Regions from separate parts of the Bacillus nitroreducens genome, predicted to be linked through region 2. Evidence: riboswitches for the same ligand, from Rfam matches in the RefSeq annotation. Region 2 holds a riboswitch; each other region holds the start of a gene.

Region 1 (7,630 bases), 900 kb from region 2:
CTTCTTTCCCTTTTTTAACTTTGGGCCAGTTTGTATTCAGTAAGTGATTGCTTAACCCATGAATGCCTGGCTTTACCTTTTCGAGACTTTTTCCGACATTTGAATAATAATAGAGAGAATTCGAATCTCCAACTAACAGATTGTAACCAGGAAAGTTTGAATCTGTCTGTTGTAGTCGCTTCATATATTCTGCAATCTCGCCATGAAACGTTAACGCATCTTTTACAAGTTGTCCTCTCGATTGTTTACCTTCTGTTATCTCATTTGGGTCACGGTAGTTCGTGATAGCTGAAAAGCGCCCAGATTTGGTTACGCCCATCCAGGTTCCCATTTTTTCAAGGTCCCTTCCAGCTAATAGATTGGGTTCGTCCTCCCAGAAATGAGCTTGAGCTGTAGGCCTCTGTAAAAACTCATCTCGATTCGCCGCAACAATTAATTTATAGACTGGATGAGCTTGATATGCAAACAATACTAAGCACATTTTCCCACCGCCCTTTTTCACAAATTATAACAGATTTCCCCTGATAACGTAGAATCTATGTCTCTAATAATAATTTTTAGGGGTGGTTGGAACTCAAGTAAACAACATAAAAATGACGTGTAAACTGAAATTAGTTCACACGTCATTTAACGTATTTTTAAGTGAAAAGTAGCTATGTTGAAAAAGTGATGGGAAAGATACTTTGATTTAGACATTATGTTGATTTCGATGGTGGAGCGTTGGGCTTACGCTTTGATTGCGACTCTAATCATAGATTTCGGACTCGACGGGTCCAAATTACAATCTAATTCAGACTCCACCCAACAATTTCACCGATAGTAGGTCTAAATAACGCACTAATTCCTAGAAATTACTCTAAAACAGAAACCTACAACACTCTTAGTGAACTGCTTCTTTTGCGAATTCACGTGCCTTTAATTCTCTTCTTAAAATTTTACCGCTAATCTTTGTTTTTGGTAATTCATCCAATACTTCAATTTCTCTTGGCGCTGCATGGGCAGCAAGATTTTGTTTAACAAATACACGGATTTCCTCCAACAACTCTGCCGAAGGACTGTATCCTTTCTTTAAGACGATAAATGCCTTAACAATTTCTCCTCTTAATTCATCAGGCTTTCCTATGACACCAGCTTCTGCCACCGCTTCATGTTCAATCAATTTGCTTTCGACCTCAAATGGCCCAATTCTCTCGCCCGATGAATTTATCATATCGTCACTGCGCCCTTGGAAAAAGACATATCCATCTTCATCCAGAATCGCCAAGTCACCAGAAATATACCAGCCATTAATAAAATAGGAATTATACTTCTCTTCATTTTTCCATACTTCTCTCATAATCCCTGGCCAAGATGCCTTGATACCCAGATGACCGACTTGGCCGTTCGGTAGAGGATTTCCATCATCGTCTAATACCGCTACTTCAATTCCAGGAAAAGGTCTTCCCATTGAACCTGGCTTAATAACCTCTGAAGGTAGGTTTACGATTAATTGTGCACCTGTTTCCGTCATCCACCATGTATCATGTATCCTTTTCCCTAAAGCATCGATTCCCCAGACGATGACCTCTGGATTTAACGGCTCTCCTACACTTAGAATATGGCGCAGTGTACGAAGATCATATTTCTCTAATACTTCATTTCCTTCTGCCTTTAACATTCTAAATGCCGTAGGGGCACTATACCAGACGGTCACCCCTGTTCTTTCAATAGTTGAATACCAAGAGTCTGCATTAAATCTTCCTCCATTTACGACAATCGTTGCCCGATTTAGCCATGGAGCAAAGATTCCATAAACGGTACCCGTAACCCAGCCAGGATGCGCCGTACACCAATATACATCATCCTCTTTAATATCAAGAACCCATTTTCCCGTTTGGAACTGATGAATCATTGCTCGATGAGCATGGACAATCCCCTTAGGTTTCCCTGTTGACCCACTCGTATAATGAATATTAAGTCGGTCCTCAAGATCCAACCATTCAATGATCTCGGTCTCCGTTTGAGCCTTTGCTAAAGCATCAACAAGAGATATTTCATTTTCCTGACATTTTTCTGGACCCTCTGTAATAAATACCGTTTCTAATGATGGCAAATCCTGTTTTGGAACTCTTTTGACCAATTCAGAATCAGTGATTAAAAAACGACCTTCACAGTCTGAAATTCGATCTCGAACTGCATCCTCCATAAACGCTTCAAAAAGTGGTCCTGCGACAGCCCCTATCTTTATTGCAGCAATCATCGCAATATAGCAATCTGGATGCTTAGGTAAAAAGATAAAGACAATATCACCCTTTTTGACACCGTAATTCTTCAATACAGTTGCTAGGTGGTCCGTCTTTTCTTTTATATCCCGAAACGTATACGATTGTTCTTCATCCCCATTTATATAGTGAAGGGCGATCTTTTCTCCATATCCATCGTCAACATGACGATCAATGCATTCGTAGGCCATATTTACTTTCCCTGTTTGGTACCAACTAAATTCTTTTTTTACATCCTCCCATGAAAATTGTTGATATACTTTATCATAGTTTTGTAGATTATAGTTTCCTTCAGTAGGTTTAATGATGTCCAACTTTGTCGCTGTCAATTCCCTATCCCCTCTCGTTAACTTAATAGTGTTAAGATTTCTGCCTTTCGTTGTGCTAATCCTACATCCCCGCGGGACCTTGGTTTAGGTTCCTTAATTTGAATAGTTTGATAGATTTCCCCTGGCTGCCCTTTTAAAACAATAATCCGATCACATAAATACAAGGCTTCATCAATATCGTGTGTAACTAAAATCATCGTCGACTTATATTTCTCCCAGATGGTTAGCAGTAGATCTTGCAGTTGCATTTTTGTAAATGCATCAAGAGCACTAAACGGCTCATCTAAAAGCAACACCTCTGGAGCTGTGATAAGAGCCCTAGCGATTGATACTCGTTGTGCCATCCCACCTGAAATATCCTTTGGGTAATGATTTTCGAAGCCTTGCAATCCTACTAGTCTGATATATTCTTGTGCCTTTTCAATTTTCTGGTTATCCTTCCTTAAACCAAAAGAGATATTTTCTAGTACCGTTAACCATGGCATTAATCGTGATTCCTGAAAAATGACTCCAACCTTTTCATGAACAGAGTTGATTGTGTCACCACTGATTTTCACCGTTCCTGTATAATCCGAATCCAGTCCCGATAGAACCCGTAATAACGTACTTTTTCCACATCCACTTGTACCTAAAACCCCTATAATTTCACCTTTTTTAGTTTCAAAGTTCACATTCTTAAACCCTGTCGTACCGTTCGAAAAAGTTCGTGAAACATTTTGAACTGCAAGCATCTATTCTTCATCCTTTCAGGCTTTCTTCGTAAAGCTATCCTGCCAGTGTAGTGTTTTTTCCTCTGTTTTCTTTAAAATGGAGTCTGTTATTTTACCTAATATGGCAAACAGTACAATGCTCGCAATGACCGTTTCAGGAGAGTATGAGTTTTGACCAACTACAAGCAAATACCCAATTCCTTGACTCGCTCCCATCAATTCAGCAGCAACAACAAACATCCACCCTAATCCTAATCCACTTCTAATTCCAACTAGAAACGAGGGAAGTGAAGCTGGTAGAATGACCTTTCTGATTAACTCAAACGTTGAAAAATTATAGATTCTCCCTACCTCAATTAATTTTCGGTCGACACCTTGTATACCAGATACAATATTTAAATACACTGGGAAAAACACACCGACTGCAATAAGTGTAATTTTAGATGGTTCTGCAATTCCCATCCAAAGAATAAACAGTGGTACCCATGCAAGAGACGGAATAGAGCGGAATGCTTGAATCATTGGATCCAGTAATTGTTCTGCGACCCTAAAATAGCCGACCAAAGAACCAAATATGACTGCTGCAACGACCCCAATCAGAAAACCAAAAAAGATTCGATATAAGGTAATTCCAATGTGTCCCCAAAGACTTCCATCTCCTGCAAATTCAACTATTTTTGCTAGGATAACTGTTGGAGCTGGCATTAGATGCGCTTCTAGGACACCTATATGGCTTAAATACTGCCAAATCACGAGTAAAATCACAGGAATAATACTACCTAGTAAGACTATTTTTACATTTCCATTTAAAGCAAACTCACGCTTTGGTTTTACCTTTATTTGCCTTGAGAGCGTTTCACCTTTTGTACTCATCGTATATCCCCCTATCAAGGGAGTGCTAATAGTTAGAAAGCCCAAGGTGCCGTTCATTCCGTAACCATCACAACAGTCGCTTTTACAAAAGTTTCTCTCTTTAAGCAGTTGGATTAGATGGCAGAGACCGATGGTTTCTTGAGCTTTACAAAAGCATGGCACTTCCCTTTATTGTTTGATAACCTTTTCCGCAAACGTAGGATTAATTAAATCTTGAACTAATTTATCTAACTCAACATCTTTTTTGATAATATCCTGTTCTTGGAGAACTTTACCCGCTTCCGTTAATGCCTCAATTTGAATCTCTCCAGGTACTGGATTTGAAAAATCATTACGTTCATTAAATTGTTTTTTCGCGACTTCAAGATCAATATTTGCCGCTTTTGCTAAGATTTCTGTTGCTTCTTCCGGATTTTCTAATGTCCAAGCACGAGCCTTTTCATATACTTCAATCACTTTTTCAACATATTCTGGATACTTTTCCGCAAACTCAGAACGTACATTTAGGGTTCCATACGTATTAAAGTCAGCATTTCGGTAGAAAAGTTTCGCATCTGTTTCTAGTTCAACTCTTGCCATATGAGGATCTAGTCCTGACCAAGCATCTATTTGACCTGATGATAAGGCAGCTGCACCGTCTCCGTGCTGTAGATTCACAATCTCGACATCTGAAGGGCTTAGTCCTTCCTCACTCAGGGCACGTAATAAGAAAATATAAGGATCCGTTCCAATGGTTGCAGCAATTTTTTTCCCTTTCAAATCACTTACATTTTGAATATCTGAATCTTTATTTACTACTAATGCTGTCCACTCAGGCTTTGAATAAAGGTATACTGATTCAATTGGAGCACCGTTTGCTTTCGCCATTAAAGCGGCTGCTCCTGCAGATGAACCGAAGTCAGCACTTCCACTGTTCAAGAATTCTAATGCTTTGTTGCTTCCCTGACTAAGTACAAATTCAACCTCAATTCCTTCTTCTTCAAATACTTCCTCAGCCCAACCAAACTCCTTTAACACAAGACTTGTCGGGGAATAAAAGGCGTAATCCAATGTGATCTTCTTTGGCTTTTCATTCCCTTCACTTGCTTTACTTGCACTATTTGAGCACCCAACAATTCCCACTAATAGTAATACCGCAATAAATATGACACTTATTTTCTTCATTCCTTTTTCTCCCCTTTAAATTACTATTTTTACATTGACTTCTAGTATGTATCAGCCCTCATGATGTGGTTCACACAGAAATACCTAGTATATTTATATAAAAACTAAGAATTATACCAATGCGTTTGCAACCATCAAATACTCTAGTTATACAAAAATCCCTCTTCTAATAAGAAGAGGGATTTTTATCCTCCTCTTATCTTTCAGGTATCGTACCTGATGGAATTAGCACCTTTTCAAGAATAATCTCTTGAAGGTTGCCGGGTTTCGTAGGGCCATGTCCCTCCACCGCTCTGGATAAGAGTCCTTTATTCAATTAATACGTTTCTGTGCTTTACTGTATAGATTGGATTATAGTATGAGTATTTCCTAAAGTCAAATACTTTTTAAAATATTTTTCCTAATCAAAATATTTACTTACATGTTTATTTCCACCTTCTAATCTTATGTATACATAGAAAAAATAGACCTAAAAAAACATTTATGTCATATTTGTGACACCTATTGTTTTTATTGTTAAACCGTTGTATATTAAGAGTGTAGAAAGTTAGTGAAACATTTCACAAACTACTACAAAAGCTGGCAGCTTACTTACGAACTTATATTTTTTTACTACAACTTGTGAATAATTTCACAAATTTAAAATAAGGGGAGATTAGAATGAAAACATTCTTAAAAGGACCAATAATGGCAGTTGTTTGGACAGTATTACGTGTATGGTTAGGAATTCAATGGCTTAAAGCTGGTTTTGGTAAAGTAACTGGAGAGTTTGACGCAGGTGGCTTCATCCAAGGTGCAATCGCGAAAGCTGGTGGCGAAGCTCCTATAGTAAAAGCTTGGTATGCAGGATTCCTTGAAGGCTTTGCTCTTCCAAACATTGAATTAATCAATGTACTAATTCCTTGGGGTGAAGTTCTAGTCGGTCTTGGTTTAATCTTAGGTGCTGCAACGATCCCAGCATTAATTGCAGGTGCATTCATGAACTTAAACTTCTTACTTGCTGGAACAGTTAGCACAAACCCAGTACTTTATACAGTAGCTGTTATTCTCTTATTCGCAGGCGCTGCAACATACTACTACGGAGTAGACAGATTTGCAATACCTTACCTAGCAAAACGTATGAATGAAAGAAAAACGACGAAAACAGCAGCAAATGTAGCATAATAAGTAAAGTGTTCCTCCTACTTATGGAGGAGCACTTTTTTATTTTTCTTTTTTTATCATCAATTTTGCCATCACCAATTCGTCTTCTTCTCCGATTTCCTCAATATCCTCTCCTACTTCTGGTCTTTCTTTGTCGTCTTCGCACCCCATTAAGAACAACAGTGGAAATGTTAGTAATAGCAGCATGAACACACGCTTTTTCCGTTTCATTCCAAACCCTCCTTTTTTCTAGACTTTCCAATCGAAACTGAAATATGTAGACTAGAAAGAGGAAACAGTAATATCAGTACAAATATAGGAGGTTCATTCATGCGAAAAATAAAACTTGGAACCAGTACACTCGAGGTACCAGTTGTGGCAGTAGGTTGTATGAGAATTAATTCTTTAGAAAAACCAGAAGCAGAAAAGTTTGTTCAAACAGCTTTAGAACTTGGAGCAAACTTCTTTGATCATGCTGATATTTATGGGAGTGGAGAGTGTGAGGAAATCTTTGCTGATGCGATACATATGAATGACGATGTTCGTGAAAAGATCATTCTTCAATCCAAATGTGGGATTCGAGAAGGTATGTTTGATTTTTCAAAGGAGCATATCCTAAACTCTGTGGATGGAATCTTAAAAAGACTTAAAACAGATTATTTAGATGTATTGCTTTTACATCGTCCCGATGCCCTTGTTGAGCCTGAAGAGGTTGCGGAAGCATTCGATATATTGGAGTCCTCTGGTAAAGTACGAAACTTCGGCGTGTCTAACCAAAAACCAATGCAAATTCAATTACTAAAGAAATATGTCAAGCAACCCATTGTTGCGAACCAACTGCAACTTAGTATTCCAAATGCTCATATGATTGCAAGTGGCGTTACTGGGAATATGCAGATTGATCAATCCATTAACCGCGATGGAGATGTGCTCGACTTTTGTCGATTACACGACATCACAATTCAACCTTGGTCACCGTTCCAATATGGCTATTTTGAAGGACCGTTTCTTGGCAATGAAAAATGCCCTGAGTTGAATCAAAAGATTGATGAAATTGCAGAAAAATATAGTGTTTCTAATACAACGATTGCCATTGCTTGGCTTTTACGTCATCCAGCCAACATGCAACCTATTATCGGTACCATGAATT
Region 2 (7,630 bases):
GGAATCATTATCTTCGTACCTTTTTCTCCTACAACATTCGCAAAATCCCATACTGCTGACCAGAAGTTTTCAGGCTCAGCGACAGACCAGCGATGAAAACGCTCATAAGGCAGAAGCGGAAAACCGACCTTTTGTGAGAAATTCATCAAATTAGACTGTGAGACCCAAGTTTCACTTGGCTCCCACAGAATATTAGATTCTAGTAAACTGTGTTGTGTTGTCATTATTTTCTTCCTCCCTTATCGAAATTAAAGCATTTCCCTCGCTGCACCAGTCACCTAACAAAAACCATTTTAAAATTTCCGTCAGCTCATGCTTTTATCTTTTACTATTTAATAAATCTACCATGTAAAAACTGTAAGTCATTATCTGACTTTTAGTCTTAAATTTCGCAAGCGTAAGTAACAATTGCACCCCTGAGTCGTTGTGCTTCCTTATAAGTACATCTATTTTGAACAACTTCAAGACCCGCTTCTTTCGCTACCTCAACAGCTCTCGGAGAAATAACCCCTTCTTGTAGCCAGAACACTTTTGGCTGGATGTTAGCTGCCTCTGCTGCAACACCAATCGCTGCTTCAGGACTACGGAATACCTGAACAATATCTACCTTCACTGGAATAGAGGCTAAATCTGGATAAGCTTGCTCGCCTAATACTTCTGTTTCTCTTGGATTAACAGGAATAATTTTATAGCCGAGACGTTGCATTTTTCGTGCGAGTCTGTAGCTTGGTCGAGCTGGATTACCACTTAGTCCTACAACTGCAATTGTTTTGGCACGTTGAATTTCCTTCCCATCAACTTCTTCACGAATAAATGTAGATTGTAGAGCCCAACGAATGACTCCCTCATCGTTAACAGCTGTTTCACCTTTTTGCTCACCTTTTGATGAGATTCCTGTCGCTTCATAAAAAGCTTGGTCTAAATCATTGACTAGATCACGGTATGATTCAATTCCAACTGAAAGACGAATTAACTCTTCACTTACTCCCGTTAATTTTAATTCTTCTGCACTTAATTGCTGGTGAGTCGTTGACGCAGGGTGTATGATTAGTGACTTTGCATCTCCAACATTTGCTACATGTGACCATAGCGCAATGTTATTAATTACTTTCTTACCAGTTTCTCTGCCACCCTTAATTCCGAAGTTTACGATTGAACCAAATCCAGAACGTAAATATTTAGTTGCTAGTTCATGTGCTGGATGCTCTTCAAGACCTGGATAAGCAACCCATTCAACTGCAGGGTGTTCTTGTAGGAATCTTGCAACCTGTAATGCATTTTCATTATGTTTTTCGATTCGTAAGTGTAATGTTTCAAGTCCTTGTAGTAATAAGAACGCACTATGTGGACTTAAAGAAGAGCCAAAATCTCTTAAAAGCTGAACTCTGAGTTTTGTACTAAATGCCAAAGTACCAAATTCATTTGCATAAGATATGCCGTTATAGCTTTGATCTGGCTCTGTAAAACCTGGGAACTTTTCACTGTTCCAATTAAATCGGCCACCATCAATTACTAGTCCACCAATTGTTGTTCCGTGTCCACCAATCCACTTGGTTGCAGAGTGAACAACAATGTCTGCTCCAAATTGAATTGGTTTACAAACATATGGTGAAGCAAACGTATTGTCAATAATGAGAGGTATACCATTCTCATGTGCAATTTCCGAAACAGCTTCAATGTCTAATACATGCAAGCTTGGGTTTCCAATTGTTTCAGCAAATACAGCTTTTGTTTTAGGCGTAATTGCTTTTCTAAAATTCTCTGGGTCTGTTGGATCAACGAAATGAGTTTTAATTCCATATTTCGGTAACGTAACAGCGAAGAGATTGTAAGTTCCACCATATAAATTTGAAGCTGCTACAATTTCATCTCCTGCTTCCGCTACGTTCATGATAGCTAAAGCAATTGCAGCCATTCCTGACGATGTTGCTACGGCAGCGACGCCATCCTCCAATAACGCAATTCGCTTTTCAAGTACATCAACAGTCGGGTTACCAATACGAGAATAGATATTCCCAGACTCATCAAGGCTAAATAGACTTTGAGCATGATCTGTATTATGAAATACAAATGAAGTCGTTTGGTAGATTGGAACTGCTCGTGAACCCGTTGTTGGATCAGGAGATTGGCCCCCATGTAATAGTATCGTCTCATCATCATACGTGTTATATTGTGTAGTCATTGTTTATACCTCCGAATTCATTTTTAAAAGATTATTAGAATAATCGTTTTTTCATTTTATGGTTATATAAAAAGCCCCCTCAATATAAGAAGAGGGGGCCTCATCTTATCTATCAGGCGCTTAACGCACCTGCAGGAATTAGCACCTTTTCAAGCTTTCACTTGAAGGTTGCTGGACTTCTTCGGGCCTGTTCCCTCAGTCACTCTGGATAAGAAATATTTATTAAATTGACGTATTAACGTATTAACACTTCATCTACATAAAGGATTATAGAATATTTTATTAATATAGTCAATATATTTTTTGAAAAATGCTGATATTCTTAAGATTCCCTTTAAATCTCTTCCATATTAATCAAGAATGTTCTGTAGATTCCGCATAGAGCCTCTCTACATATTGGAAACAAACAAAACCCCTTCTGTAAGATAACAGAAGGGGCACATGAATATATAAACATCCTTTTACATTCGTCCACCTTCTCATCTTCGAAAGTAATAATACTTCCTCTGAACTTGGCACCGGGCTTTGACTAGCTGGTTGCCGAGGCTTCTTTGGGTCAGTCCCTCCACCTCTCGTGATAAGAAGAATTGCGTTATTTAACTATTAGAATAAATGTTATACATTTTAGATAATTTAGTCAATACTTAACGAAAAATTTTAAAAATTAAAGTCCCAAAAATACATTTAATGTACTCCACACTTAGTATAACTAATAAACAAACGTTTTCATTTTATTGAGTAGATGATAAAATGGGAATGGGACTAACTCCCTACAATTACCAAATTTAACATGCGAGCGATTACACTATTGCTTTGTAATCTACTTACGTCAAAATTGAGAGGCGACTCTTATGCTTAAGCAACTAAGAAAATGGAATACATTACGAAATCAAATTTTATTTATCTTCTTGTTTGTTATGATCATCGTTCTAGTAATTGTGGGACTACTAACTTTGAACGAGGTTTCTACTCTTTTAAAAAGCAATGCAGAGAAACAAATTAATCAGGTTGCTGTTGAAACAAATGCTAGATTTGAATCGTTATTCGAACAAATCAACATGTCCTCAAAACTCGTGATTACAGATGAAGAAGTGCAACATATACTTACAAAAATCTATGATGGGAAAGAAATCTCATTTCAAGAACGCCAGCAATTAATGGGAAGTGTTAACCGGATTTTAGGGAATAGCGATGGAATTTTTTCATATCAAATTTTTTCTAAGCAACAACATCGTGTGATACCTCTTGATGAAGGCTTATTAAAAGACCGAATTAATCCTAGATGGATTCAAAAAGCAGACCAAGCAAAAGGTAGGTTGGTCTGGGTTGGAGATGATCCACAAGATAAAAATAACTTCCTTGCCATAAGAAGAATAAGTTTAATCGACCGTACGTATAAAAATGGAGGATATTTACTAATTAGTATCGACCGTAATCACTTTCAGTTTGCAAAATCGAACAACCAATTTTCCATCCTGTTAGACAAAAATGAGCAGCCTATTATTCAGAATTACGATGGGGATCTCACAAAAATCATTTCAAATCCAGAAGGTACACTTCAACTTGAGGAAGGAGAATTTATAGTCTCAAGGGAAACCTCAACTCTTACAGGTTGGACAGTATTTATTTTAACCCCAATAAGTGAACTTACTAAAGGAATCGAAGGAATACGGAGAGGTATCGTTCTGTCTGGTGTAGTTGGTGCAGTTATTTTTATGAGTTTCTCCTTATTCCTGTCAACAATCATCACACAACCAATTGTTCGCTTAACCAAAACAATGCAACTTGCGGGAAAAGGAACTCTTACCTTAAATCCAAATGTTCCTTCAGTCAATGAAATTAATGAACTAAACAGTACTTACAATCAGTTGGTGAAGGAAACAAACCATTTAATCCAAATGGTTTATCAGAAAGAGATCCTACGTAGTCGTAGTGAATTAAAGGCACTTCAAGCACAAATCAACCCACATTTTCTTTTTAATACACTAGATGCCTTGCATTGGTCATTAGAAGAAAAAAATGAAGATGAACTATCTGATATTGTGATTGCAATGTCTGATTTATTCCGATATACCATCACAAAAGAGACTGATGATGATTGGGTATATCTAAAGGATGAAATCAAACACATTAAAGATTATATGGAAATTATGAAAATGAGATTTGGTGACCGCCTACAATGGAAAGTTACAATCCCTAATGAATGTATGCATGTACGAATTCCAAAACTCATTATTCAACCACTTGTTGAAAATGCGATCCTACATGGTGCTGGAAATAAAATCGGCGACTGTCTTGTAACGATCACAGTAGAACAAGTTAATACCAATCGGATTCGAATTTCAGTTCAAGATGATGGCCCTGGAATGGACCAAGAGCGCGTCCATCAAATCGTACAAGCGATGAAAACGAGTGGTGTCACTTCTACAAAAGGTAAAGGGATTGCTATTTCAAATGTAAATAAGCGCTTAAAACTCTACTACAACGAAAACTTGTATTCAGAACTATTAATTGAAAGTGAACCGACTAAAGGGACACGGATTTCGTTTGAAATACCTATTGGGGGAGAATAATATGTTAATTAAAAATATCTTGATTGTTGATGATGAGCCAAGAACAAGACAAGGTTTACAAAGAACCTTAGAGAGCTGGAATAATGGCGAATTTAAAATCCTCATTGCTGAAAGTGGTGAGGAAGTTCTTCAAATTGCGAAAACACAACCAATTCATATTTTACTTTCTGATATCCGCATGCCAGAGATGACTGGGTTGCAACTTCTACAAAACATTAGAGATAAAGGGTTGTCCCCTGTTGTTATCGTTATATCTGCATACTCTCAATTTGAATATGCACAAGAGGCACTTCGCCTCGGTGTTGTAAACTATCTTTTAAAACCTATTAGCAAGAGTACGTTAATAGAAGCGGTTGAAGATGCGGTACAAATACTAGAAAAAAAACTTAGAGCAGGAATAATAGAAAAGGTGGTTGACAAAAAGATTGTTGATGCTACAACAAAAATCGATGGAACATCTAACACAATCCGTGAAGCTGTCACCTATATAGATGAACATATTAAGGATGACATTACCCTAACAGAAGTAGCAGCTCATGTTCATCTAAATCCAAGTTATTTTAGTGTACTCTTTAAAGATGAAATTAAATTAAATTTTAGTGAATATATAACTAGACGGAGAATTCAGCGTGCCAAAGAACTACTCCTTTCAACCAAACTTACGATCAATGAAGTCGCCGAAGAAGTAGGGTATAACACTACAAAGTACTTTATAAAAATTTTTAAAGAATATGAGAAAATGACACCTACTGCATACCGGAAAACAAGCAATGAAAAGGCTTTCTAAAAATAGTAGTATTATTCCCAATTATCGTCCCCTTTTTTGATACGTTTCTCAATGATAGACTTTAAGTGTAAGATATTGAGGACAACAAATAAGGGGGTTTTTTAATGATTAAAAAGAAAGCGTTTACCGCTGTTATGTCCATGGCAATTGCGGGCGGATTAATTTTAGGAGGATGCTCATCTTCTGATGATACCGCAAAAGATTCTGATGGATCTAGCAGTGACAAAACCGTAGTAAAAATGATGCATATCTGGTCTGAGGGTAGCTCAAAAGCACAATACACAATCGTTGATGACATTATTAAGTCTTACGAGGAAGAGAACCCTGATGTAGATATTCAAACTGAAATCTTAGCTAACGAGCAATACAAAGAAAAAATTAAAGTATTATCAGCATCTAATGAACTTCCAGATGTTGGTGTGACATGGGCTGCTGGTTATATGAAGCCTTACGTTGACGCAAATATGTTCACACCACTTGATGACGTCGTTGAAAAGGATAAATTTGTAGCTGGCACATTAGATGCATTTTCTGTGGATGACACAACATACGGTCTACCATTAGAATTAAACATTACACCCGTTTATTATAATAAGGAAATTTTTGAAAAATATAACTTAGAAGTACCAGAAACATATGATGAATTCCTAAATGTAGTGGAAACACTTGCGGATAACGGTGTCACTCCAATTACGTTAGGTAATAGAGACCGTTGGACTGGATCTATGTGGTTCATGTACCTTGCAGACAGAATCGGTGGAAAAGATGCTTTAAACAATGCAATTAACCGTACAGGAAGTTTTGAAGACCCAGCATTGGTGAAAGCTGCAGAGGAAATTGAGAAACTTGTAAACATGGATGCATTTGTAAAAGGATTTAACGGATTATCCAATGATGAAGCTAAAGGTTATTTCATGAATGAACAAGCAGGAATGTACTTGATGGCTACTTGGGAATTACCAAACTACACAACAAGTCCAGAAGTTGAACAAGAGTTTAAGGACAAAATTGGTTACTTCAAATTCCCAATCTATGAAGGTGGTAAAGGTGATGTTGACAGCTTTGTAGGTGGCCCTGGTATTGGTCTATTCGTATCTGAACAATCAAAGGTAAAAGAAGAAGCAAAAGATTTTGTTTCTTACCTTGTTGAAGAATGGGGTAAACGTTCAGTTGAAGACGCTGGTGTAATCCCTGCAACAATTGTGGATACATCTAGTGGCGACCTTCACCCAATGTACATTGATATTCTTAACGATTTAAGTAATGCAACAAACCTAACACTTTATGCAGATGTTCAAATGTCTGCGGGCGTGGCTGATGTTCATTTAAACCAAATCCAAGCTTTATTTGGTGGCCAAACAACTCCAGAAGAATTTGCAAAAACCCAAGAGGAAGCTCTTGCTGCCGAAAAATAATCATGGCATACAATGAGAGGGCATATTACTCAAAAATATGCCCTCTTCTTAATAGAAAGGAAGGGGCAAAACCATTATGAAAAGTGTGATGTCAAATAAATTCGTTATCGCCCTTTATACACTCCCTGCTTTACTTCTCATTCTAGTCCTTATCTATATCCCAATTGGATTATCTGGATACTACGGTCTCATGGATTGGGACGGAATTGGTGAAATGAAGTTTATCGGTTTAGACAACTACATTACCTTAATTCAAGATAAAGTATTCTGGTCCAGTACATGGCACTCATTTTTATTAGCTATCTTTTCAACCGCTAGCTTACTACTGTATTTAGCTATATCACTTATCTTAGCAAGTAAAATTAAAGGGTCTGACCTATTACGTAAGATTTATTTAATTCCAATGTTATTATCATCAGTTGCAATCGCTCAACTTTGGATGAAAATTTTCGACCCTACAAATGGTATGTTAAATACTCTACTAGGATACTTTGGTGTTGAAAATCCACCTATTTGGTTAGCTGATCCAGAAATTGTACTGTATGCAATTTTTATCCCAATCATTTGGCAGTTCGCAGGTTTTTACATTTTGATTTATTATGCAGCATTAAAGAATGTGCCAGATGAAGTCATTGAAGCTGCAAAAATTGATGGTGCAAACCCACTACAAATT
Region 3 (7,630 bases), 1.8 Mb from region 2:
CTTGCATCAAATGGAGTTTCGTTACGAAGACATTCTGGAATCTCAAAAACCTTAGCGATTTTTCCAGGACTTTTGGAGAGGAGATAAATTCGGTCGCTCATTGCAATGGCCTCACCAATATCATGCGTGACTAGAATAGCAGTTTTATGATATTCCTTTAATGTATTTGAAACAAGATCCTCTAATTTTAACTTAGTTTGAAAGTCCAATGCAGAGAATGGTTCATCTAATAGAAGAATTTTTGGGTTTGTGGCAAGTGTTCTTACCAATGCTGCTCTTTGTCTCATACCACCAGAAAGTTGTTTAGGATAAGACTTTTCAACTCCTATTAACCCAATTTCTTCTAATAGAGCAAGTGTTTGTTTTCTAGTGTGATCAGTTTCTTGATTCATAATTTGCAATCCCACAAGAATGTTCTCCTCGATTGTCTTCCAAGGAAATAAATAGTCTTGTTGAAGCATGTAGCCAATATCAGACTTTGATTTTGAGATTGATTTCCCTTCGATCAATACTTCTCCATATGTCGGTTTTAATAATCCAGCAATAATCGAGAGTAGCGTTGTTTTACCACACCCGCTAGGGCCGAGGAGAGAGATGAACTCTCCTTCCTCTATTGTGAGTGAAATATTCTCAAGTGCGGTTTTTGCCTGATCCTTTGTAAAATAAACATGGTTGATATTTTTTACGGATAAAAAGTTCATAGTAACACTCCTATTTATACGTGTTCAAAAAGCAGATGAAAAGGACTGCACCCGATAAAAACGCCGTGGCCTCATGTCTTGTCGACACTGGAGCATCTTGTATGTCGTAAAGTTCGAGGCGGTGCAGCTTTGAGTACCAGAGTGTATCGAGTTAATACGTGAGGAATACAATAGCAAGCTAACGAGAGTCCACAAGATGTGGTGCTTTCGACGTTCGACTTCGCAGAAAATGTCAGCTTTTATTCGAATTTACGCTATCAATGTGTCATTTTCACCATACTTTTTTGAACAACTATTTAGAAATTACTTTTTCAGCGATACTTGTATTAACAAGCGTTTCATAGTCAATTCTTTTAGGTAATTCACCTGCTTCATCCATAATGTCTTGTAGGTTATTCCATGCCTCCTCAGACAGAACAGGATCTGTTGCATATGAGCCTTGGTTTTTATATCGTTCAATAGAGGATGTGATTAAATCGATAGGCGTATCTGGGAAAAACTCTTTTATAGATTCAGCAATTTCTTCAGGGCTATGTGATTCTACCCATTGTTGTGCTTTATAAATTGCACGTGTGAACTTTTCAACAGCATCACCATTTTTATCGATAAAGCTTTGCTTTGTCATAAAAGTTGTATACGGTACTTTACCAGACTCTTCACCGAATGATGCAATAATATAGCCGCGTCCTTCTTTTTCGAATAAACTAGCAGTAGGTTCAAATAATTGGACAAAATCGCCTGTACCAGAAGCAAAAGCACTTGAGATATTGGCAAAGTCGATATTTTGGATGAGATTCAAATCATTTTGTGGGTCAATTCCGTGCTTTTTAATAACAAACTCACCGACCATTTGGGGCATTCCACCTTTACGTTGACCAAGGAACGTACGGTCTTTGATTTGGTTCCAGTTAAAGTTCTCGATGTTTTCTCTTGCCACTAAAAAGGTACCGTCTGTTTGAGTTAGAGCAGCGAAGTTTATAACTGGGTCTGTTGAACCTTGTGCCTCTACATAGATTGATGTTTCAGATCCAACAAGGGCTACATCAGCTCCACCAGAAATTAATGCAGTCATGGTTTTATCTCCACCAGGCACTGTTGTTAATTCAATTTCCAAGCCCTCATCTTCAAAGAATCCTTCCGTAATTGCTACATATTGTGGTGCGTAAAATACAGAACGTGTTACCTCGGCAATACGGATTTTCTGAACCTGGTTATTATTACAGGCAACTAATGGAATAATAAGCAGTAATGCAAATAAGTAAGCAACGAAACGTCGCATAGATACATTCCTCCTTGACAGGTCAACTGTCTGCTATAGTTAATTATCTAAGATTAGAGTATGAACGTGACAAAAATGTGTGAATGCCTATTTTTAAATTTTTTGGAACATGAAATTGTTTGTAAACATAAGGGGGATGAAGAAAATGATGGATGGAACCATTATTGAAAAACAACGATTTCCTTCTCCAAATCCTACGATTGAACTTTTTTTAATTACATATTGGAGCAAAGGATTAAAAATCAAAGGATTCCTTGCTGAACCAAAGGATGAAGGTGTGTATGATGGTTTCTTATATCTTCGAGGTGGAATAAAAAATGTTGGAAAGGTTCGAATTGGTCGGATAATCCAATTTGCCTCAGAGGGATTTGTAGTGATGGCGCCTTTTTATCGCGGAAATCAAGGTGGAGAAGGGAATGAGGACTTTGCAGGCGATGACAGGTATGATGCATTCTCTGCGGCTAAAGTGCTGGAACAGCATGAAAAAGTCATTCCAACACGAATACATGTTTTTGGTTTCTCACGTGGTGGTGTTATGGCTCTTCTAACAGCCATACGCTACCCCCAAGTTTGTTCAGTGGTTACTTGGGGAGGCGTTAGTGATTTAAGTCTTACGTATATTGAACGAAATGATTTGCGTCGAATGCTTAAACGAGTAATTGGGGGAACACCTACAAAATATCCAGAACGTTATAAATGGAGAACTCCACTTTATGAAATCGAGAAGCTTGAAGCACCTCTGCTCATTATCCATGGTGAGAAAGATAAAAATGTGTCCATTCACCATGCTTACCGACTTGAAAAAAGGGTAAGGGAATTGGGGAAAGAGGTGGAAAGTTGGTACTTTCCACATTACACTCATTATTTTCCCCCATATGAAAATAGAGAAACTGTGAGGCGTTTAACAGAATGGATGAAGACAAGGAAGCCAAATAGAAAAAAGCTCGAAGTATAGCCCTCGAGCTTTTATAAAATACTGAAGTAATGACGAATGTTTCAAAACTTAACCAAAATAAGTGCACTTTCAGTTAGGTCCATATGTTTGTGAAAAGTTGATGGTACTTTTAAATTAGATCCGTGGTCCACCCAATAATTCAATTTCTTTTGGAACATTGGAGAACTTTTTGAAATTTTCTTTGAATTTCATTGCTAATTCTTTTGCTTTTACATAGTATGTGCTTTGGTCAGCCCATGTTTTTGCTGGTTGAAGCACATCATCAGGAACACCTGGAATATGAATCGGAATTTCTAATCCAAATATATCATTTTTAACAGTTTCAGCATTTGTTAATTCGCCCTCTAACGCAGCTTGAACCATTGCACGAGTATACGACAGCTTCATGCGGCTGCCAACACCGTACTCTCCGCCAGTCCAGCCTGTATTCACAAGGAACACTTGAACATTATGTTCATCAATCTTTCTACCTAACATTTCAGCATATTCAGTCGCAGGAAGGGGTAAGAATGGTGAACCGAAGCAAGTTGAGAATGTTGCTTGTGGAGCTGTTACACCGCGCTCTGTCCCTGCAAGTTTGCTTGTGTATCCGCTTAAGAAATGATACATCGCTTGTTCCTTTGTAAGCTTACTTATTGGAGGCAACACACCGAATGCATCTGCTGTTAAGAATATGATTGTATTTGGATGACCTGCAATGCTAGGTACTATAATATTATCAATATTTTCGATTTGATATGCAGCCCTTGTATTTTCAGTTAATGAATGATCATCATAATCAGCAATTCTTGATTTTTCATTAACCACAACGTTTTCTAACACCGAACCAAAGCGAATCGCATCAAAAATTTGTGGTTCTTTCTCGCGTGAAAGATTGATAGTTTTAGCATAGCAACCGCCTTCAATATTAAACACGCCAGAGCTAGACCACCCATGTTCGTCGTCTCCAATTAGACGGCGTTTTGGATCTGCAGAAAGAGTTGTCTTACCTGTTCCAGATAATCCAAAGAAAAGAGCAACATCTCCTTCTTGCCCAACGTTAGAAGAGCAATGCATGGAAAGAATATTTTGTTGTGGTAATAAATAGTTCATTACTGAAAAAATCGATTTTTTAATTTCTCCAGCATACTCAGTCCCTCCAATTAAAACTGTTCGTTTTTCGAAGGAAATAATAATAAATGTTTCAGAGCGGGTACCATCTACCTTCGGATCGGCTTTGAAATTCGGTGCACTAATGACAGTGAATTCAGGTTGATGTGTCTTGAGATCCTCTGAAGTGGGACGAATGAACATTTGTTGTGAAAATAGATTATGCCAAGCAAATTCATTAATTACCTGAATTGGAAGACGTATTTTTTTGTCAGCACCAGCATAACCATTAAACACAAATACTTCATCTTTTTCTTTTAAATATGCTAAGACCTTACTGTAAAGGTTTTCAAATGTAGCTTTAGAAATTGGTTTATTCACGTTACCCCAATCAATTTTATCTTTTGAAGACTCTTCTTCAACAATATATTTATCTTCAGGCGATCTCCCAGTGTATTTCCCAGTTGTTGCACGTACAGCACCAGTCGAAGTAAGGATTCCTTCTTGTCTAGCTAGTACTTTTTCAACTAAAATAGGAACAGATAGGTTATGAAGTGCATTTTTTCCATTCACTAATTCTAATAGCTGCTCATTTGTAACTTCAACTGAATTCATGTTAAACCATCCTTTATCTTTTTTTGTAATTCTTTATATAATCTCAAATTTTATAATTAGTATAACACATTAGAAAAAATAGTCTATACTATTAACGTATTTTACGTAATATATCAATGGAAAGTGCAGGTGAATTGTAAAAATAGTCATTGGAAAATCTGAAACTAGCGATATTTGTCGAATTTTCAAGAAAAAAGTATAACATACTTCGATGTACTATTTTTCAGGAATTGTGTTGACATAAAAAGGACGACTACGGTATGATTATTCATTGAACGGATACTCTCTTATCCCGAGCTGGCGGAGGGACAGGCCCAATGAAACCCGGCAACCATCACTTTTCTTACATATCAAAAGATTAATTGTGAAACCTATATATTAGTAGGTCAACATTATCAAAAAGTGATAAGGTGCTAACCTGAGCAAGGCATGACCTTGATCGATAAGAGTGAAAGGCGAGAAGAACGATTATACCTTTCCTCAAAAAGTGGGAAAGGTTTTTTATTTTTAAAAGATATGTTACTTAACGCGAGTTCATGTGTTTAATTGTTTGATTGGTTGGTTCATATAAAGGATAGAAAATCGGGTAGGTAACAATACTAAGGGAATGAGTACCGTATCAATTAACATCAGAACTCACATCTTATTGTGGTTCTGAATTGCAAAAGGAGGAAGCGTTTGTGACAAATAGACGCCATTTATTTACTTCTGAGTCTGTTACAGAAGGACATCCTGATAAAATCTGTGACCAAATTTCAGATTCTATTTTAGATGCCATATTAGCTAGTGATGCAAATGCACGTGTAGCGTGTGAAACTTCTGTTACGACAGGTTTAGTACTTGTTGCAGGAGAAATTACAACTTCTACATATGTAGATATCCCAAAGATTGTTCGTGAAACGATTAAAGAAATCGGATATACTCGTGCAAAATACGGATTTGATTATGAAACATGTGCAGTATTAACTTCGATTGACGAGCAATCACCAGATATCGCGATGGGAGTTGACCAAGCTTTAGAAGCACGCGAAGGTCAAATGACTGACGAGCAAATCGAAGCAATTGGTGCAGGTGACCAAGGTTTAATGTTTGGTTATGCTTGTAATGAAACGAAGGAATTAATGCCACTACCTATTTCATTAGCTCACAAACTTTCACGTAGATTAACGAAGGTTCGTAAAGACGAGATTCTTCCATATTTACGTCCAGATGGAAAAACGCAGGTTACTGTAGAATATGATGAGAATAACAATCCAGTTCGAATTGATACAATTGTTATTTCGACTCAACATCATCCTGAAATTTCATTGGAACAAATCCAACGAAATATAAAGGAACATGTTATCAATCCAGTTGTTCCACAGGAGCTAATTGATGAAAATACAAAGTATTTTATTAACCCAACTGGCCGTTTTGTAATTGGTGGTCCACAAGGGGATGCAGGACTAACAGGTCGTAAAATTATTGTAGATACGTATGGTGGTTATGCACGCCATGGCGGTGGTGCATTCTCAGGTAAAGATCCAACCAAGGTTGACCGCTCAGCTGCATATGCTGCTCGATACGTTGCGAAAAACCTTGTTGCAGCTGGTTTAGCTGACAAATGTGAAGTGCAACTAGCATACGCAATTGGAGTTGCCCAACCTGTTTCTATTTCAGTTGACACATTTGGTACTGGAACAGTATCAGAAGATGTACTTGTAGATTTAGTACGCAAGAATTTTGATTTACGCCCAGCAGGTATTATTAAAATGTTGGATTTACGTCGTCCAATTTATAAACAAACTGCTGCATATGGACACTTTGGTAGAAATGATATCGATCTACCATGGGAGCGTACAGACAAAGCAGAAACGCTTAAGGCACAAGCTGCACAATAAGATAAAAAAACTCGCCAAATGAACTGACCCGCCAAAATGGGACTTAGAAAAAACACCTATGCTACCTGACGTCCATATTCAATTGGAGCCAGGTAGTTTAATTTTGCCTGTATTCGTTTTTCGTTATAGTAACACATATATTGATTCACAATCTCAATTACTTTAATATTAGTGATAGAAGATCTTCTATGGTCTTTGAATCCTTCCGACTTTAGCGAGGAGTGAAAGGATTCGATTACGGCGTTATCATGGCAGTTTCCTTTACGGGACATGCTTGTGATAATGCCTTTTTCTCTTGCGAAATTTTGATATGCATAGGATGTATATACTGATCCTTGATCACTATGCAATAGAACTTTTTTAGGTCTTCGCTTTTTTATGGCCTCTCTCAATGTACTTAATACAAAGTTCGTATCTTGTACTGAACTTACCGTATAAGCGACTACCTCGTTATTATACAAATCCATTATTGTTGATACATAAAGCATAGAAGAGCCATATGGTAGGTATGTAATGTCAGTTACCCACTTTTCATTGGGTCTTTCTGCCTTAAAGTTCCGGTTAAGAATGTTGTCCACAATAATATTACTTTCCCCATTGATATGTTTCTGTCTTTTTACTTTAATCTGACATTGAAGATTGAATTTTTGCATTATACCTTGTACAGTCTTGCGATTAACCTTAATGCTATAACGCTGTTTTAGAAGAGCTTTAATTTTTCTATGTCCATAATGATATTTAGTCTCTTCGCAAAGGTCGATTATAAGCTTTTCTAATTTTTTTGGCCCTCGATTAATGTATTTCTTTTTCCAACGATAAAATGTAGATTTTGGTATTTCTAGAACACTGAGTATATCAATTATTTTATATTTTTTTGATAACTCCTCTACCAATTCAATAACTACTTGCGGAACCAGCTCCTTTCGAGTTCTTTGTACTTTTTTAGAATTTTAATTTGCATCTGAAGATGCTTATTTTTGTTGCGTTCTATTTCAAGTTCATCCTGGCCTTCTGGACCTTTTCCATAACTGTACTGTTTTCCAATAGGCTGTTCAAAACGATAGCTTTCCCCATTACGATCCCAGCGCATCCATGTCTTTATTTGTGAGAC
Region 4 (7,630 bases), 2.7 Mb from region 2:
TCCTTACTATTTATCTATTAAGACTCCTACAAAATAAAAAGACAAGTTATTATAAGGGGACAAATTTAGTTGGAATCTCGCAATTGATTTATCGGATTAATGGAAATGCTCGCACACTTACGATGATCGCATTGCTGAGTGCCGTGACGATAAGTGCAATATCAGTCGGCTACAGCTTTTATTATACAAATGAAAAACAAGCAGAAAAAGAAGCACCTTTCAGCTATATGCATATTTCTACAAGTGAATCTGTAGACAAGCAAATCGAAGACGTGATTCAATCTGATCGCGAACATTCGTTTATTGGGCAAATGGATATCCCTGTCATTCACGTAAATGGGGAAGTATCTAGTCCACTTCTACAGGATTATTTAAAGAACGGACCAATTAAAATCATATCTGAAAATACGTATAATGAGGCATTAAAAATAGTAGGGAAGGAAAGTAATATTCAGCTTACGGGCAATCAAACGATTGGCATTCGACCACTTTTAACGGAGTATACGTCAAATGATTTTGAAGAACATCTCGTAACATTACAATTGCCAAATACAGAACTTGACTTAGCGTTCAGCGCAATGGTAGAAGACAGAATACTTCCTTGGAGTTATCCAGATTTTGCGATTGTCGTTAGCAATCAAATGTTCTCTGAAATCGCGGCTCAAGTGACCCCTGTAACGATTAAAGCATATGAAGTTGCAGGTGAAAAAACGACAAAGGATACGACAGTTCAATTACAAAAGTTGGCTAGTGAAGAGATGCAATTAATCACGTATTATAACATCTATCGAAAAGGGCTAGAATCAGGTGGATTAAATCTATTTATTTTAGGATTTTTAGGTCTTGTTTTTCTTGCAGCAACGGGATGTATTATCTATTTTAAACAAATAACAGAATCACACGAGGATCGAAGCCGATATAAAATTTTACGTAAAATTGGTGTAAGTAAAAAAGAAGTAAATGCGGTCATAAGAAAGCAAATGATGTTTGTTTTCGGATTGCCACTTATCATTGGCGTTGTACATGGTTTAGTCATATTACAAATCGCTTCGAATATTTTTTCTGTATTAATAGGAACGAATTTAACAGTTCCAATTGTTATCACAACTCTATTGTATTTTATTATATATCTAAGTTATTATCTATTAACACTTACGACAGTAAAAAAAACAGTGAATAACTAAAGGAATAAGTCTCTCGAATAATGGAGTGACATAGAAGGTAGAACACTAAATTGTATATACGGAAGACAATTCATGGCAAAACAAGTAACACCTAAAAGAAGTCACAAAACGTATACACAATCGTGAAGAAGTAAACATCTTTGATATTCGTGAAACAAGGTGAAATAGCCACTGGGAAAATTCCAGTGCCACGCATATCCCGTTAGGTCAGCTTGCGTTACTCAAGGGAGAACTAGATAAGGATCAAACCTATATCGTAGCCTGTCAATCTGGCAATCGTAGCAAGGCGGCTTGTGGCATTCTAGCAGCTTTAGGATACGAAGTTGAGGACTTGGTCGGTGGAATGAATAACTGGAGTGGGAAACTAGAGTGAAACAAAAATACGAAAAAGAAACTAGAAAGCAGTCCGACAAGATTCGGACTGCTTTTTTAACGAATATAGAGACATTGATGATATGACTTTTTTAGTCACTTATAGATCTTCAGTGGCTAGCTTCTTGTTCTGCATATTTTTTGAAATTATCTAAAATGGCTTGCCATCCTTGTCTTTGAAACTCAACAGGGTTTTCCGTTTCAGGATCAAAGACCTGAATAATTTCGGTTTCGTTTCCATTGCTTTTAAAAGTAGCTTCGACTTTTCTTCCGTCAGCCATCGTATAGGCAATATACTTATGTAAGGTTACTTCATCGTACGTTCCGCCAAAATCAAAACCAACACTACCATCCTTAGCTTCCATTCGTGTAACGAATTTTCCACCGACCCGTAGATCATTCTCAGAATGTGGCGAATGCCAATCCTCTGATGGAGAGTTCCATTTTGTAATGTGATTTGGACTTGTCCAATATTCCCAAACCTTCTCTACTGGTGCATGAACTGTTGTCGTGATGGTAACTCGATTGGATTCCATTCTATGCTCTCCTTTAACTATGATATTTTGTTCTTCGTTCTCCTAATAAGCTTACGTTAGATGACTCAAAATAATCCATCATACTACCAACAGTATTTACAAAATAAAACACAAAAACTCATAGAATTCAGCTTTTATGAAAGAAATAATCTTTCGAAAAATGAATGAAAAACCCATTTTATCCATAAGGCCAACTAGAGAATACCAACTTAGTGAGTATGTGTAATATGAAAAAACAATGACACCTTGTTTAGTGTCATGAAAGAATCTCAGTCTAAAACGGCATTAGCTAGCGTATAAACAATTGCGTCATCTGTTGGAGGGTTATGAAGCCCAGCTCGAACATCACGGAAATACCGTTGAAGCGGGTTCTGCGCGGAAAGACTCCTTGCTCCCACGATTCTCATTGCCAAATCGACTATTTTATTTGCGCTGTTCGTTGCAATATGTTTTACGGCTGCTAGTTCAGGTCCCATACTACTTCGCTGTTCTGGATACTCTACCCATTTTCTAGCAACGGAATACAGAATTTCTCGAGCATGAAACAATTCTAGTTCGATTTCGCCAATTTTTCTTCTCACTTCTGGTACATCTTTTATCGGTCCAGGTAAGGTGGTAGGGCAATATTCAGAAGCGAATTTAATTGCGTAATCCCTAGCAGAAGCAGCAATTCCTAAGTAAACCGCTGGCACTTGTAAATACCAACCTTTTGGAGATGGTTTCGATAAATCCTCTACTACCAATAGTGCATCCTCTTCGACTAGCACTTGATCTAAAATGAGGTCATCACTCTTGGTTCCTCTCATGGAAACACTATCCCATGTTTCTTTTATATGGACCCCATCTAGTTTATGGTCTACTAAAATATATCCTTTTTTTCTAGTTTGATGAAGATTGACGGTTACAATTGAATAATCGAGTGCAATGGCCATAGAAGTGAAGGCTTTGACTCCATTTATTCGCCATCCATTCTCTTCTTTAATTGCAGTAGTAGTCGGAATACCTCCTCTGGAAGGGCTCCCTGTTGCACGCTCTGTTTGTGCAAGGTTAATGAGTGCCTGATGATTTACGACCAATTCACATACTTTGGCAAACTTTTCTTCGTTCCAATTTCTACTTTCAGCCACCTCGAGGAGTAGTCCGAGGTGCCAGCCGAGAGAAAGGGCAGTTGGACCATCTCCTTTTGCAATTTGTTCTTGAATTGTAAGAAACTCAAAGAGATTTAAACCACTGCCACCATATTCCTGCGGAACAGTAAGGGCTAAGAATCCGTTTTGTTTCAAGTCTTCGAAATTTTCATAAGGAAATTCTCCACCTGCATCAATATCTGCAGATCTTTCCTTAAAAATCGCAGCTAATTCCCCTGCTTTTTTGATTTTATTTTGGTGCACTTTGTTGCCAGTTGTATGATCAAACGCAATTGACATACACGTACCTCCCTCTGTTTTTTATGAAAAGAAAAAACCCCTCTCGAGACGACGAAAGGGGGCTTGGGTTTGATTTATCCTTTCTCATCTGCCAGACATGGTTAGTCTGCTGGAATTAGCACCTTTCTTTATAAAAAAGAGGTTGCTGCAGGATCGTAGGACCAGATTCCTCCCCTGACTCTTGATAAGTTTTTGATACTATTTAATTTAGTTTACACTGTAAATGATGTTTTCATTATTGTCAAGATTTAAAATATAACATTAAAAATAAATAATGATAATATTTCTAAAAGTTGTTGACAGTTTTTTCTTTCTCATGTATATTTTGGATTAAATTTAATAATCTGATTTCTTTATCCAGAGAGGTGGAGGGACTGGCCCTTTGAAGCCTCGGCAACAGACTTTTAAGAGAACTGTGCCAATTCCAGCAAGCGAAATGCTTGAAAGATAAGGAAAGAGTTGTGCTTACGTATGGTAAAAAAGCCTCTTCTTTTCTTAGAAGAGGTTTTTTTTTTCAACATTCTATTTTAAACATTAAGGAGGAACAAAAGTTGAGTGAACAGAAGCAAATTATTTTAAATGCATTCGAAATGAATAGCTCCATGCACAATTCTCACGGTTTTTGGAAGCATCCGAAGAATGAACGTCATCGTAGATATAAGGATTTAGACTACTGGGTTGAATTAGCGAAGTTGTTAGAAAGAGGGAAGTTCGATGCCGTCTTTTTTGCCGATGTCCTTGGTGTTTATGATGTGTATCAGAAAAGTAAAGCACCATCGATTCGAGATGGGCTACAGGTACCATTAAATGACCCTGCCTTATTGATCTCAGCAATGGCGCATGTCACAGAAAATCTTTCGTTTGCCGTGACTGTAAGTACGACATATGAACCGCCGTTTGCGAATGCGAGACGTTTTTCAACATTGGATCATTTGACAAAGGGAAGAATTGCATGGAATGTGGTAACTTCATACCTACCTAACGCAGCAAGAAATTTTGGGCTTCAGGATCTGATTAAACACGATGAGCGCTATGAGATCGCAGATGAGTTTCTTGAAGTGTCGTATAAATTGTGGGAACAAAGCTGGGAAGATCATGCGGTGATTGAAGATATTGAGAAGAAGACCCTGATTGACCCAGAAAAAGTACATGAAATTAATCATGAGGGTCGCTATTTCAAAGTCGAAGGTCCTCATTTAAGTGAGCCTTCCCTTCAGAGAACACCTGTTATTTATCAAGCAGGTACATCAGAGAAAGGACGAGAATTTGCAGCAAAGCATGCGGAATGTATTTTTGTTGGAGGTCCGACTCCAGAGAGAATTCGCTATTATGCAGATGATATTCGAAAACGCGCTGAAAAATATGGACGTAATCCAAATAATATTAAGATCTTCTCATTCCTAAGTGTGATTGTTGCCGAAACAACAGAGGAGGCGGAACAGAAATTTGAGGAATACAACAAGCTGTGGAGCCCAGACGCCGCAAAAGCACAATATGGGGCAAGTGGATATGACATAGCTGAATTTGAAAATGTAGATCCAAATGTACCATTTGAATACAAGAAAAAGACTGAAGGAGGGCATTACAAGGCTGCCACACTTACGAAAGATGCGCCGAAAAAATTAACGGTTGGTGAAGTGTTACACCGTTTTGAGTCATTGGATCGTAACAGCATCATTGTTGGGAACCCGAGAGAGGTTGCAGATGCAATCCAATTCCAATTTGAACAATCTGGAGTAGATGGCTTCAATTTAAATCATTTAGTTACACCAGGTGACCTAGAAGATTTTGTAAATTTAGTAATTCCTGTTTTGCAGGAACGTGGATTATATAAAACAGAATACACGAAAGGTACATTGCGAGAAAAGTTATTCCCTGAAGGTAAAAGTACGCTACCAGATGATCACCCCGGTAGTAAATTTCGACGTGTGCCTCTAAAACAATAAAAGATGTTTGTGGAATTAGGAAATGAGGGGAATACACCATCATGATAGAGTTGAAGAATATAACGAAAGAATATATAAGCAAAGAGAATCGGATTGTTGGAGTTGATAATGTCTCCCTCACAATCAAAGAGGGAGAAATATTTGGAATTGTTGGCTATAGTGGTGCAGGCAAGAGCACGTTACTTCGTTGTATTAATATTTTGGAAAGACCTACATCAGGTGTTGTCAAAGTAGATGGTGTAGAGCTCTTACAGTTATCGAGTAAGCAGCTAAGAAAGGTAAGACAATCCATTGGCATGATCTTTCAAGGGTTTTATTTGGTTGCATCCAAAACCGTATATGAAAATGTAGCGTTTGCTTTAAAGGCTGCAGGGGTGGAGCAAACAATTCGAAAGAAACGAGTAGAAGAATTATTAACACTGGTTGGACTTGAAGACAGGATGCATCAATACCCAGCTCAACTAAGCGGTGGCCAGAAACAACGGGTTAGTATAGCCCGCGCGCTTGCCAATAATCCGAAGGTTCTTTTATGTGATGAAGCAACATCTGCTTTAGACCCAAATACAACGAAGTCTATTTTGGCTTTGTTAAAAAAGATAAATAAAGAACTTGGTATCACAATTGTAATCATTACACATGAAATGGAAGTGGTAAAAGAAATCTGCCATCGTTGTGCGGTCATGCAAGAAGGGAGAGTCGTTGAAGAAGGACCTACTTATGATATATTCTCGAATCCAGTTGATCCCTTGACCAAGAAATTTATTGAAACGGTACTTAGCTTTGAACTACCTAGTAAATTAATAGAAAAACTACAAGGGAAACTTGTAAAACTACAATTTAGGGGTGATTTAGCGGCAGAAGCAATTGTGTCCGACATGCTTCAGACCTTCACAGTGAAAGGAAATATCCTCCACGGAAAAGTTGAATATATCCAAGATACCCCACTTGGCATTTTCATCATGGAGCTTCTTGGAGAGGAAGAAGAAGTAGAAAGAGCAATTGATTATCTTCGTGAGCGTGTCAGTATAGTGGAGGTGGTAGAGAATGGATAGTATTCTAGAAATTTTGCCTGAGTTAAATCTCGCTTTCTTCCAAACGATCTTTATGGTCGGAATCGCGTTATTGGTCGCAGTTTTGCTAGGGTTACCCTTAGGAATAACGTTGTTTGTTACAGACCAGGGATTATTTTTAGAAAATAAATGGATGAAAGGGATAGTGGGGATTGTCATCAACTTAATACGGTCCATCCCTTTTATAATTTTACTCGTTTTCTTGTTACCATTTACAAATTGGCTAGTAGGGACCACGATTGGACCAGTTGCTGCTTCTGTTTCGTTGTCTGTTGCCGCCATCCCATTTTATGCAAGAATCGTAGAATCATCCGCAAGAGAAATCGATAGAGGCGTCATTGAAGCCGCAGTAGCTGTAGGCGCTTCTCCGTGGATGATTATTCGAGAAATCATTCTTCCAGAAGCAAAACCTGGACTTATTACAGGATTAACAATCACGGCGATTAGTCTGATTGGCTATTCCGCAATGGCAGGTACAATCGGAGGCGGGGGAATCGGAGATTTAGCCATACGATTTGGCTACTATCGATATGACAATACAATTATGTTCACCACGGTTATTTTATTAATTGTCTTAGTACAATGCGTTCAATATTTTGGAGATTTTATAGCAAAGGCAGTGAACAAGCGATAATAAAATAGGAGAGATGAGATGAAAAAAACAATAATGTTACTATTATCTGTATTAGCTGTATGTACACTTAGTGCATGTGGTTCCACGAATAGTTCCTCGTCTGGTAATGAAAAGAAAGAATTAGTACTGGGTGCAACGGTTCCTTATAGCGATATGTTGGAAGAGGGTGTCAAACCTTATTTAGAGGAAAAGGGGTATACAGTTACAGTCAAAGAGTTCAATGATTATGTTCAACCAAACATCGCACTCAACAATGGATCATTAGATGCAAACTTGTTTCAACACAAAGTATATATGGATGCATTTGCAAAAGAGAATGACATGGAATTATCCAGTGTTATTACCGTTCCAACAGCGCCAATAGGCATTTATTCGAATCAATATGATTCATTGGATGAAATAGAAAAGGGGAGTACAGTTGCAATCGCAAATGATCCTTCAAATTTAGCCAGAGGGCTTAC

The links. Region 2 has a riboswitch for S-adenosylmethionine ahead of ACWPVE_RS05165 (PLP-dependent aspartate aminotransferase family protein). Riboswitches for the same ligand answer to the same signal wherever they lie in the genome.
Region 1: it holds a riboswitch for S-adenosylmethionine, as region 2 does, so the genes downstream of both, ACWPVE_RS09615 (aliphatic sulfonate ABC transporter substrate-binding protein) here and ACWPVE_RS05165 (PLP-dependent aspartate aminotransferase family protein) in region 2, are expected to answer to the same signal.
Region 3: it holds a riboswitch for S-adenosylmethionine, as region 2 does, so the genes downstream of both, metK (methionine adenosyltransferase) here and ACWPVE_RS05165 (PLP-dependent aspartate aminotransferase family protein) in region 2, are expected to answer to the same signal.
Region 4: it holds a riboswitch for S-adenosylmethionine, as region 2 does, so the genes downstream of both, ACWPVE_RS18305 (acyl-CoA dehydrogenase family protein) here and ACWPVE_RS05165 (PLP-dependent aspartate aminotransferase family protein) in region 2, are expected to answer to the same signal.

Annotation. Positions count from the first base shown of each region.
Region 1 is NZ_CAXHYI020000003.1:1,176,153-1,183,782, reverse strand. Features, by position in the region: gene ACWPVE_RS09635 (NRDE family protein) at 1-481, opposite strand, end outside; gene acsA (acetate--CoA ligase) at 881-2,590, opposite strand; gene ACWPVE_RS09625 (ABC transporter ATP-binding protein) at 2,608-3,321, opposite strand; gene ACWPVE_RS09620 (ABC transporter permease) at 3,337-4,173, opposite strand; gene ACWPVE_RS09615 (aliphatic sulfonate ABC transporter substrate-binding protein) at 4,342-5,337, opposite strand; SAM riboswitch class I at 5,531-5,641, opposite strand; gene ACWPVE_RS09610 (Crp/Fnr family transcriptional regulator) at 5,998-6,501, shown strand; gene ACWPVE_RS09605 (hypothetical protein) at 6,541-6,711, opposite strand; gene ACWPVE_RS09600 (aldo/keto reductase) at 6,811-7,630, shown strand, end outside.
Region 2 is NZ_CAXHYI020000003.1:275,852-283,481, forward strand. Features, by position in the region: gene ACWPVE_RS05160 (acetoacetate--CoA ligase) at 1-224, opposite strand, end outside; gene ACWPVE_RS05165 (PLP-dependent aspartate aminotransferase family protein) at 383-2,182, opposite strand; SAM riboswitch class I at 2,285-2,397, opposite strand; SAM riboswitch class I at 2,659-2,766, opposite strand; gene ACWPVE_RS05170 (sensor histidine kinase) at 3,034-4,755, shown strand; gene ACWPVE_RS05175 (response regulator transcription factor) at 4,757-5,542, shown strand; gene ACWPVE_RS05180 (extracellular solute-binding protein) at 5,647-6,957, shown strand; gene ACWPVE_RS05185 (carbohydrate ABC transporter permease) at 7,034-7,630, shown strand, end outside.
Region 3 is NZ_CAXHYI020000003.1:2,078,467-2,086,096, forward strand. Features, by position in the region: gene ACWPVE_RS13985 (ABC transporter ATP-binding protein) at 1-701, opposite strand, end outside; gene ACWPVE_RS13990 (ABC transporter substrate-binding protein) at 994-1,980, opposite strand; gene ACWPVE_RS13995 (alpha/beta hydrolase family protein) at 2,129-2,935, shown strand; gene pckA (phosphoenolpyruvate carboxykinase (ATP)) at 3,050-4,639, opposite strand; SAM riboswitch class I at 4,924-5,088, shown strand; gene metK (methionine adenosyltransferase) at 5,320-6,519, shown strand; one part of gene ACWPVE_RS14010 (IS3 family transposase) at 6,576-7,465, opposite strand; one part of gene ACWPVE_RS14010 (IS3 family transposase) at 7,465-7,630, opposite strand, start outside.
Region 4 is NZ_CAXHYI020000003.1:2,951,476-2,959,105, forward strand. Features, by position in the region: gene ACWPVE_RS18290 (FtsX-like permease family protein) at 1-1,184, shown strand, start outside; gene ACWPVE_RS18295 (rhodanese-like domain-containing protein) at 1,381-1,557, shown strand; gene ACWPVE_RS18300 (SRPBCC family protein) at 1,667-2,092, opposite strand; gene ACWPVE_RS18305 (acyl-CoA dehydrogenase family protein) at 2,362-3,519, opposite strand; SAM riboswitch class I at 3,601-3,710, opposite strand; SAM riboswitch class I at 3,870-3,973, shown strand; gene ACWPVE_RS18310 (LLM class flavin-dependent oxidoreductase) at 4,071-5,465, shown strand; gene ACWPVE_RS18315 (methionine ABC transporter ATP-binding protein) at 5,507-6,517, shown strand; gene ACWPVE_RS18320 (methionine ABC transporter permease) at 6,510-7,169, shown strand; gene ACWPVE_RS18325 (MetQ/NlpA family ABC transporter substrate-binding protein) at 7,188-7,630, shown strand, end outside.